DNA from 2 places in the Caballeronia zhejiangensis genome. Region 2 is predicted to be linked to the other one. Evidence: riboswitches for the same ligand, from Rfam matches in the RefSeq annotation. Region 2 holds a riboswitch; the other holds the start of a gene.
The links. A riboswitch is a leader RNA that binds a small molecule or an ion and turns the genes downstream of it on or off. The one in region 2 is predicted to bind cobalamin.
Positions count from the first base shown of each region.

Region 1 (5,228 bases), on a different replicon from region 2:
ATCACCGCGAGTCCGCCCGCGAGCGCGGCGGCGGGCACGAGCATGCGCTGATCGTTGCCGAACGCGAGGCGCAGCAGATGCGGCACGACGAGCCCGACGAAGCCGATGGTGCCCGCCGTCGTCACGGCGGCCGCCGCCGCGATCGATGCGACGAGATACACGCGCAGACGCAAGCGCTCGACCGGCACGCCGAGCGCGCGCGCGGTCGTATCGCCGCGCAAGAGCACGTTCAGTTGCGGTGCGACGGGAACGATGACCGCGAGCACGACGGCGAGCGCGATCAGCGCGGGCCATGGCGCCGCCGCGCCGTTGAGATCGCCCGTCAGCCAGAAGATCATGCCGCGCAAACGGTTCTCGGGCGCGACGATCAGGATCAGCGTGATGAGCGCGCCCCATCCCGATGCGATCACGACACCCGTCAGCAAGAGCCTCGGCGATGCGTCCTGTCCGCTTTGCCACAAGTCCTTGCGCGCGAGTCCGAGGACCAGAACGATCGATGCGAACGCGCCCGCGCAAGCCGCGATATCTACGCCCCACCACGGCAGCGACCCGAGCATCGCGGCAAGCGCGAAGGTTGCCGCGCCGCCGGATACGCCGAGCACGTACGGTTCCGCCAGCGGATTGCGCAACAGCACTTGCAGCAGCGCGCCGGCGAACGCGAGCAATGCGCCCGACGCGAAGCCCGCGAGCGCGCGCGGCAGACGCAAGGTCAGCACGATGTCATCGGCGATATCGGGCGTCGCCGAGTGCGCGTGAAAGAGCGCGCCGATCGCGCGCGATACGGGCAACGCGACGCTGCCCATCGCGAGCGACGCGACCAGCACGACGAGCGTCGCTGCGCCGAGCGCGATCCAGATCGCGGTGGCGCGGCTCGCGTTCATCGCGCGCGGACGTTCAGCCACGCGGCTCACGACGGATGCCAGCCCAACGTGATGTACGCGCCGCGTCGTGGCGTGTTGTACGAGTACGCAAGTTCATAGTCCTTGTCGAACAGGTTGTCGATGCGCGCCGTGACGTACCACGACTTCGAGATGTCGTAGCGCGCCGACAGATTCACGATGCCGTAGCCCGCGAGCGTCGAATCGTAATCGCTGCGTTGACCGCTCACGATCCATTCGCCACCGACGCGCCACGGCCCGATCGTGCGATGCGCCGTCAGCGTCGCGAAATGCCGCGCGCGCCGCGTCAAATCCTCGTGATTCGTTTCGTCGACGGGATTCTGGAACGTGACGCCCGCGCGCACATCCGTTGCGCCGACGTGCCCCGCCCACGATCCCTCGATGCCCTGCACCTTCGCGCGCCCGACGTTCTGCGCGACATAGTAGAAGCCGCCGTCGGACACGTAATCGATCAAATTCGAATAGCGCGTCTGAAAAAGCGTCACGCGCACCACGCCGAGCGCATTCGATGCGTACTGCAACGCCGCCTCGACCGAATGACTGCGCTCCGGCTGAATCGACGGATTGCCGCTCAGCGGATAGTAGAGATCGTCGAAGCTCGGCGCGCGAAACGAGGCCGAATAGCTCGCGCTCGCCTTCCAGTGCGCGTCGAAGTTATACGCGTAGCCCAGATAGTAGCTGTTCGCGCCGCCGAAATCGGAATACTGATCGCGGCGCAGATTCGCCTGCAACTCGTTCGCGCCGATGTGCCCCACGTAACCCGCGAACATCGAATTCACATGACGGTCGGGCGCGCTGAACTGATCGGAATCGAGCGTCTGATCGAGATGCTCGTAGCCGAAGAGCAGCTTGTGCGCGTCGCTGATCCGCACGTCGTTCTGCCACGTATATTGCCGGTTCTCCGAATCGAAACGGCTCGTATAGACGCCGTTCTGCTCGATGTTCGCGCGGTCCTGTCCCTGCGCGATCGTGAAGTGCGTCGTCCAGTTATCCGTGACGCGGCCGTTCGCGAACACCGACGCCGAGCGCACGCGATCGTGCGTTTCGTTGATATCGGTCGGCTGGCCATAGGCATCGTCGAAACTGTTGATGCCGTTCGATTGCAGGAAGCGCACGCCCGCGTCCCACTTGTCGCTGAACTCGTGACGCAGCGTCGCCGCGACGCTCTCGTTCAGATAGCCGTTCGCGTTCGGATTGGCGCCGGGCGCGATTCCCGGATCGATCGACGAGAAGCCGTCGGTTTTCTCGCGCGAGACGTTCACGCTGAAGGTCGTGCGGCCGTCCTTGTCGAGCGCGCCGCTCACGCCCGCCGATTGCCGCTGCGTGTGATAGCTGCCGTACTCCGCCTCGAAGTTGAAGCGCGGCGGATGCGCCTCGCCTTCCTTCGTGAAGATCTGCACGACGCCGCCAATCGCATTCGATCCATAGAGCGCCGACACGTTGCCGTTCACGACCTCGACGCGCCCGATCTGGTCGAGCATCAATTGCGATAGCTGTGCCGCGCCGAGCGACGCCGATTCGACGCGCACGCCGTCGATCAGCACGAGCGATTGCGACGACGCCGCACCGCGTATGAAAAGCCCCGAGTTCGAGCCCGGTCCGCCGTTGCGCGTGATCTGCACGCCGGGCGCGAGCGCGACGAGTCCGAGCGCGTCGCTTGTGTTTGCATCGGCGATGTCCTGCTCGTCAAAAAGCGATGTCTGCGGAATCGATTCGGCAAGCGGCTGCGGCGCGCGCGTCGATGTGACGACGACGGGCGCAAGCGTTTGCGTGCTGTCTTCCGTCTGGGCCGCCTGTGCAGCGCCGGCGAACGGCAAGGCGCCGATGGCCGCAACGAGCGCGCCATGACGGGAGAGACCGCTTCTGAGCGCGGCCAGTGGCAATACCATGTGTGAAGTGTTCCGTTTCGCGTGAGCGCGACCCCGCTCCCCGCGAGGACGATGCGCGACGAACGCACCGCGCCATGCGCGCCGATGCGTCGGACTCCGGCCGGTATCCGGGCTGGCGATCAATCGTCTCGCCTTCCCGCGCATGGCGCGCAGTGGCATCGACACGTTTCTTGCAGTCGCGCGCGTGCGACGAATTTCGACACGCTCGCGCGGCAAAAACGCGCATGAGACGACTTGCAACTTGCGTTGCGGTCGCTTACCGTTGCGGGGGCAGCACAGGTTGGCTCGTCGTCGATTGCGGCGACTTCGCTCCCTGTTTCCCGTTTGACTGCATCCACGAGATCCGCGGATGCGAGCACCAAAAGTGCGGCAAGTGTAGGAGCGCGGTTCGGGGCCGTCAAGAAAACCGCGCGGGCAGACTGGCGCGGCGCATGACGAATCGAACGAGAAGCGAAAGAGAAGCGGCCGGCCTGTCATCACGAGCGTTGCGGGGCGCTCGCGTTTTCTGCACACGAATGCATCGCGACATGCGCTTGATTCGAAGGATTAAGCGCTAGATCGCGTGTTGTTACGTCTCGAAACGAGACATTTATCGGAAGCTCCGTTGAACCGCGCTAAAATGCGAGGTCTTTAGAGGACGCAGCACATGCTCAACGAACTCGAATCACTGTCAGGAAACATCGGCCGGCTGATCCAGATCAGCGAGCGCCACAAGCAGGCGCATCAAGCGCTGCAGGAACAACTCGAACAGCTGCGCGCCGACTATGCGAACGTGCAGGCCGAGCTCGCGCAAGTGCGCGAAGAGCGCGATACGCTGCAGTCCGAACGCGATTCGCTGTCCGCGAAAATCGACGACGCGCAAATCCGCCTGAACGCGATTCTCGAAAAGCTGCCGCGCGGCAAGTCCGCGCAACATGCCGAGTCCGACAATCAACTCGATCTCCTCGAAGCCGATTCCCAGGAAGCACATGAAACGGAATTGCACGGCGAGCATCATCAGGGAGAGAAGGCATGACGACCACGCAGATCGAAGTATCCATTCTCGGGCAGCCGTATCGTCTCGCGTGCTCGCCGGAAACCGAAGGCGCATTGCGTGAAGCCGTCGCGCGCGTCGACGCCGAAATGAACAAAGTGCGCAATGCAAGCAGCGTGCGCGGCACGGATCGCATCGCGGTGATGGCGGCGCTTTCGCTGGCGTCGGAATTGCTTAAGCTGCAGGACAGCGTGCGTCACGGCGAGGCCTTCCCCGCCGAAGAAATCCGCCGCACGATGCACTCGATGAACGAGCAATTGGGCGCGGTCATTGCGCAACACGAAGCGCAATAAGGCAGATGCGCGTCGAGTCAATCAGCGCGCAATGTCAATCGAAAAAAGAAACTGCCGAAGTAGCGTGAAGAGGCTGCAGAAGGCAAACGATTGGTGTAGAGTGACGTTTCCCTGCCTGGTACGCCAAGGTCATATATTCCTTGAACCAATGCTACATTGGCACGGTTGCGGAACCTTGCAGCACGGGCGCGCGCGTCGCTAGTCCGATGTACCCGAAGTGTTGCTTACCGCGACCAATCTTGAACCCAGGTTCAGGATGCCGGCCTAGCGGCTGTGGCGGGGACCTCATTCAAGAAACGGCATCGGTTTTTCCGATGCCGTTTTCGTTTGTCCCTGCCGTTCGCTCTTCGATTCATGCACACGACCATGCGCTACTGGCTGATGAAGTCCGAACCGGACGAAGCGAGCATCGATCATCTCGCGCACGCGCCGAAAAAAACCTTGCCGTGGACGGGCGTACGCAACTATCAGGCGCGCAACTTCATGCGCGATCAGATGCAGATCGGCGACGGCGTGCTCTTCTATCATTCGAGCTGCCCGGAGCCGGGCATCGCGGGCATCGCGAAAGTGTGCTCGACGGCGTATCCGGATCCCACGCAATTCGATCCGAAGAGCGATTACTACGATCCGAAATCGACGCAGGAAACGCCGCGCTGGATGCTCGTCGACGTGAAGTTCGTGAAGAAGACGCCGCTCATATCGCTCGCCGCGTTGCGCGAACATCCAGAGCTTGCCGACATGCAAGTGCTCGCGCGCGGCAACCGGCTCTCGATCACGCCCGTGACCGAAGCGCAATGGCGATTTATTACCGAGCACCTCGTCTAACAAGGAACTTACGACTTCACGAATGCGACTAAATCCCGTCGCACGTACGCGATGTCACGGAGTCCTTCGATGCTCAATAAGAAAACCGCCGCCGCCTTCGCCCTGCTCGCGATGTCCGGTGCCGCGCTTACGTTGTCTCAAACCGCCGCTGCGCAGACGGTGATAACGCAGCCACAGCCCTCGGGCGTGCTCTCGCTCTCCGCACAAGCGAGCGCGCAAGTGCCGCAGGATGTCGTCAACATCACGCTCTTCTACGAACAGGAAGCGGCCGATCCGTCGTCGCTCACCA
Region 1 covers NZ_CP084283.1:620,986-626,213, reverse strand. Annotated here, with positions in the region: gene LDZ23_RS02935 (FecCD family ABC transporter permease) at 1-911, opposite strand, end outside; gene LDZ23_RS02930 (TonB-dependent receptor domain-containing protein) at 908-2,788, opposite strand; cobalamin riboswitch at 2,870-3,167, opposite strand; gene LDZ23_RS02925 (ATPase) at 3,435-3,803, shown strand; gene LDZ23_RS02920 (cell division protein ZapA) at 3,800-4,114, shown strand; RNA gene ssrS (6S RNA) at 4,220-4,401, shown strand; gene LDZ23_RS02910 (EVE domain-containing protein) at 4,481-4,939, shown strand; gene LDZ23_RS02905 (SIMPL domain-containing protein) at 5,009-5,228, shown strand, end outside.
Region 1: another riboswitch for cobalamin. It lies ahead of LDZ23_RS02930 (TonB-dependent receptor domain-containing protein); the one in region 2 lies ahead of cobW (cobalamin biosynthesis protein CobW).

Region 2 (5,228 bases):
CGTCGAGTAGTGGAATGTGTGACCCGTCATCGCTCCATGCGTCGTGTCGATGCGCTGCATCGCGAGGCGCGACAGCTTGCGTTGCATCGCCGCGTCGCCGGGAAGGATGCCGAGCATCGCATGCCGCGTGCCTTCGATGTCGGTCAGCGTGTCGAGCAGATACAGCATGCCGCCGCATTCCGCGACCAAGGGCTTCGCTCGCTCGACGTGCGCAACGATCGATGCACGCGCGCGTTCGTTCGAAGCGAGCGCCGCGGCATGCAGTTCGGGATAGCCGCCGGGAAGATAGAGCGCGTCGGCATCGTGCGGCGCGGGTTCGTCGGCGAGCGGAGAAAACGTGCTGATGCGCGCGCCCATGGCGATGAGCACATCGACATTCGCCGGATACACGAACGAGAACGCCGCATCGCGAGCGATGGCGATATGCGCGCCGTCGAGCAGACGCGGCGGCGCGGGCAGCGTCGCATCGTCGAAATGAACGGGCGGCGGAAGATCGGCGAGCGTCGTTTGCGCGATTGCATCGGCGGCGCGGTCGAGCCGTGCGTCGAGGCCCGCGATTTCATCGGGCTGCGTGAGACCGAGATGACGCTCGGGCAAGGCGATATCGTCCGCATTCGACAGATGGCCGCAATAACGCAAGTCGACGGGGATAGTCTCCGACAACATCTGCGCATGACGCGCCGATGCAACGCGATTCGCGAGCACGCCATGAAAGGGCACATCTTCGCGATAACGCGCGAGCCCGAACGCGATGGCGCCGAACGTCTGCGCCATGCCGTGCGCGCCGATCACCGCGAGCACCGGTACGTTGAACGTGGCGGCCAGATCGGCGCTGCTCGGCGTGCCGTCGAAGAGACCCATCACGCCTTCGATGAGAATGAGATCGGCCTCGCGCGCGGCCTTGGCGAGCAACGCGCGGCACGCATCGAGCCCGACCATCGACAGATGCAGCGAATAAACGGGCGCGCCGCATGCACGTTCGAGAATCATCGGATCGAGAAAATCCGGGCCGGTCTTGAACACGCGTACCTTCAGTCCTCGGCGCGTGTGATGACGCGCAAGCGCCGCCGTCACCGTGGTCTTGCCTTGATGCGACGCACTCGCGCCGATGAAGAGAGCGGGGCAGTCGGGCATCGCTCAGAACTCGACGCCGCGTTGCGCTTTCACGCCTTGCTCGCGATACGGATGCTTCACGAGCCGCATTTCCGTGACGAGATCGGCAAGTTCGATCAACGCATCGGGCGCGTGGCGACCGGTCACGACGACATGCAGCATCGCGGGCCGCGCCTTCAGCACGTCGAGCACTTCATCGAGCGGCAGATACTCGTACTTGAGCACGGTGTTGAGTTCGTCGAGCACGACCATCTGATATTCGCCGCTCTCGATCATGCGGCGCGCTTCGTTCCAGCCCTTGCGCGCGGTGGCCATGTCGGCTTCGCGATTCTGCGTGTTCCAGGTGTAGCCATCTCCCATGGTGACGAAATCGCAATGCGCGATTGCGCCGAGGAAATCGCGCTCCGATGTATGCAGCGCGCCCTTGATGAACTGCACGACGCCGAGCTTCATGCCGTGTCCGAGCACGCGCACCGCCATGCCGAACGCGGCCGTTGTCTTGCCCTTGCCGTTGCCGGTATTCACGATCAAAAGGCCTTTCTCGTGATCGGCGGCGGCCTGCTTTTTCTCGTGGCCTTCCTTGCGGCGCTGGGTCATGCGCAGATGCGATTTGGTATCGGTTTTCACGGGAGCTCCAGAGAAAGACGGCCGTATCGTACAACAGGCGGCGGCTTAATTCTGCGCTAACAGACGGCAGGCATCATGCAATCAACGTAATCACCGACTCGAGGAGCAAGCAAATGGACGCGCTCTATCTCTATCTGGAACTCGTCGCGCTTGGCGTTCTCGTCTGGCTTTGCCGCGACAAGTTCAAACCGGTCGTGGCGAAGCCGCTCGCCGAAACGCCGCGTCCGCGCACGACCGCAAGACCGGTATTCATGTTCCGTTCGCGCGGGGCGCATGCATCGCTGCGATCGCGACGGTTACGCCACAATCGATCGTCTTTGGCACGATGAGCGTTCGCGCGTTGCCCGCGAGCAGCGCGCAAGGCTCGCATACGCCATCGACGTTCATATGCGCCATTGCATGATGCGATATCGCCGTGCGCGGCGCTTGCGCGATTTCATCGGCGCCGTAGAAGCGCAATGTCAGACGATGACGCTCGCAGAACGCGAGCAGTCCCGCCTCGTGCCGTTTCGCGTCGATGCTCGCGATGATGGCGATGTCGCCGAACGCAAGCGTGCCCAAAGCGCCGCGCACGGCGTGCTCGATTGCGTCGGCGCTCGCGCCCCGCCTGCAGCCGATCCCCACGGCAAGACGCGTGACAGCGGGCTGATTCATGTGAGCGATGACGGATTCCATGTGCGCCGACCTTACCACCTTTCTTGACGCTCGCGCCCGCCGGGCCTAGACTTTCACGCAGTTTTGGTGCTCGCGCGCGGATTCTCTCGTGCGCAGTTAAACGGGAAGCAGGGCGCGTTCCTTTCGATTCGTCGAACGCACGTCAACCTGCGCTGCCCCCGCAACGGTAAGCGATTCACCGCGCACGGCATTTTCATCGCGTGTACGGGAAGCCGGCTTCGAGGCCACTGCGCGTGAGAAACGCGCGGGAAGGCGAAGCGGCGTCGTCGTCAGCCCGGATACCGGCCAGACTTTGAGCGGGGCTTGCTGTCGCGGGGATGCGGCGCGGCCCATGATCCATAAAAGCGTGCGTTTCCCTTTCATCCAGCCGCGTTGCCAGGCATCGCGCGACATGAAGCGCATGCAACCGAAGCCACGGAGCGACGATGCAAACCCGCAAGATTCCCGTCACGGTCGTGACCGGCTTTCTCGGCAGCGGCAAGACCACACTGATGCGGCATATCCTCTCCAATGCGCAAGGCAAGCGCATCGCGGTGATCATCAACGAGTTCGGCGAGCTCGGCATCGACGGGGAGATCTTGAAGGGTTGCGGCATCGGTTGCGAGGATGAAGCCGGCTCGAAAGACCGCAATCTGTACGAGCTCGCGAACGGTTGTCTCTGCTGCACCGTGCAGGAAGAGTTCTATCCGGTCATGGAACAACTCGTCGAGCGGCGCGAGAGCATCGATCACGTGCTGATCGAAACGTCCGGTCTCGCTTTGCCGAAGCCGCTCGTGCAGGCGTTCAACTGGCCGTCGATCAAGAACGCATTCACCGTCGATGCCGTCGTGACCGTGGTCGATGGACCCGCTGCCGCGAGCGGTCAGTTCGCGGCGAATCCCGTCGCCGTCGATGCGCAACGCAAGGCCGATCCCAATCTCGATCACGAATCGCCGCTGCATGAACTGTTCGAGGACCAGCTTTCGTCTGCCGATCTCGTCATCGTCAACAAGACCGATCTCATGGATGATGAAGCGCTGCGAAAGGTCGAAGCGCTCGTGCGGCCCGAGATTCCGCCCGAAGTGAAGATCGTGCCCGCGCAGATGGGCAGGCTCGATGTGCATACATTGCTCGGTCTCGAATCGGCATCGGAAGAGACGATTCATTTGCGGCACGATCATCACGGTTCGCCCGATGAAGCAGGCCACGCCGATCATCATCATGACGAGTTCGATTCGGTCGTCGTGCATGGCAACGTCGAATCGCGCGAGCAGGCGCTGGCCGCGCTGCATGCGCTCGTCGAGCAGCACACGATCTATCGCGTGAAGGGTTTCGCTGCGTTGCCGGGCGCGGCGATGCGGCTCGTCGTGCAAGGCGTCGGACGACGCTTCGACAGTTACTTCGACCGCCGCTGGGAAGCGGGCGAAGCGAAGACCCAAAGCCGCTTCGTGCTGATCGGCGAAGACCTCGAACGCGCGACGCTGCAACGCGCGTTCGACGCCGCGCTCGCGAGCGCGCCCGTGCAGGCGTAACCGCGATGCATCTGCTCCGCACGACGCCGGGAGGCTTCGTCGACGACGCGCAGGGCGTCATGCGTATCGATCAGACGAGCGCGCCGATCGTCGTGCTCAGCTCCGCCGATACGACGCTCGCGTTGCTCGCGAGCGCGTTTCCGCGTCTCGAGCCGGGCTTTCCCGACGTGCGGCTCGCGAATCAATCGTTTCTGCGTCAGCCCGCATCGGTCGATTTCTATGTCGACGATGTATTGCGTCACGCGAAGGTCGTGATCGTCGATCATCTCGGCGGCGAATCGTACTGGCCGTACGGCATCGAGCGGCTCGTCGCGCTCGCGAAAGAGCGCAAGCAGATGCTCGCAATGTTTTCGGGCGATCTCACCGAGGACCCGAATCTTATCGGCAAGAGCACGGCCGATGCAGCGTTTTGCCGCGAGCTGTCGCGCTATCTGCGCGAAGGCGGCGCGCGCAATGCCGAGGAGTTTCTACGCGCGATCGCGCATCGCGCGTTCGGCTTCGGGCGCGAGCCGCAGCCGCCGAGTCCGCTGCCCGCCGTCGCGATCTATCATCCCGAGCGCGATATCGCGGTCATCGACGACTGGCAGGCGCGCTGGACCGAAGGCGCGGGCGTCGCCGCGATCCTGTTTTACCGCGCGCATTTGCAATCGGGCAATACGGCCGTGTTCGATGCGCTCATCGAAGCGCTCGAAAAAGAAGGCATGAATCCGTTGCCGATCGCGATTTCGTCGCTCAAGGAAAGCGTGAGCCGCGAAGTGGTCGAGCGTTTGTGCGCGCAGCATCGCGCATCGCTCGTATTGAACACGACGGCTTTTGCGGCGAGCGTGATCGGCGAGGACGAAGCGTTCGAAGTCGCGGGCGATGCGCCCGTGCTGCAAGTCATCCTGAGCGGCGGCAATCGCGATGACTGGCAGAAGGACAATCACGGCCTGAATTCGCGCGACGTCGCCATGCATGTCGCGCTTCCCGAAGTCGATGGCCGCATCATCACGCGCGCCGTGAGTTTCAAGGGGCTCGCATATCACTGCAAGCATACGCAGGTGGATGTCGTGCGCTATCAGGCCGACGCGGAGCGCGTGCGCTTCGTCGCCGAACTGAGCCGGCGGTGGACCAAGCTGCGTCATACGCCGAACGCGCAGAAGCGCATCGCGCTCGTGCTGGCGAACTACCCGGCGAGCGAAGGGCGCATCGGCAATGGCGTGGGACTCGATACGCCTGCATCCGCGATCAACATTCTGTCGATGCTCGCGCGAGAAGGCTATCGCGTCGGCACGATGCCGCCGAACGGCGATGCGCTCATCG
Region 2 covers NZ_CP084284.1:931,206-936,433, reverse strand. Annotated here, with positions in the region: gene LDZ23_RS18845 (cobyrinic acid a,c-diamide synthase CobB) at 1-1,134, opposite strand, end outside; gene cobO (cob(I)yrinic acid a,c-diamide adenosyltransferase) at 1,138-1,740, opposite strand; gene LDZ23_RS18835 (cobalamin biosynthesis protein) at 1,990-2,415, opposite strand; cobalamin riboswitch at 2,462-2,719, shown strand; gene cobW (cobalamin biosynthesis protein CobW) at 2,841-3,926, shown strand; gene cobN (cobaltochelatase subunit CobN) at 3,932-5,228, shown strand, end outside.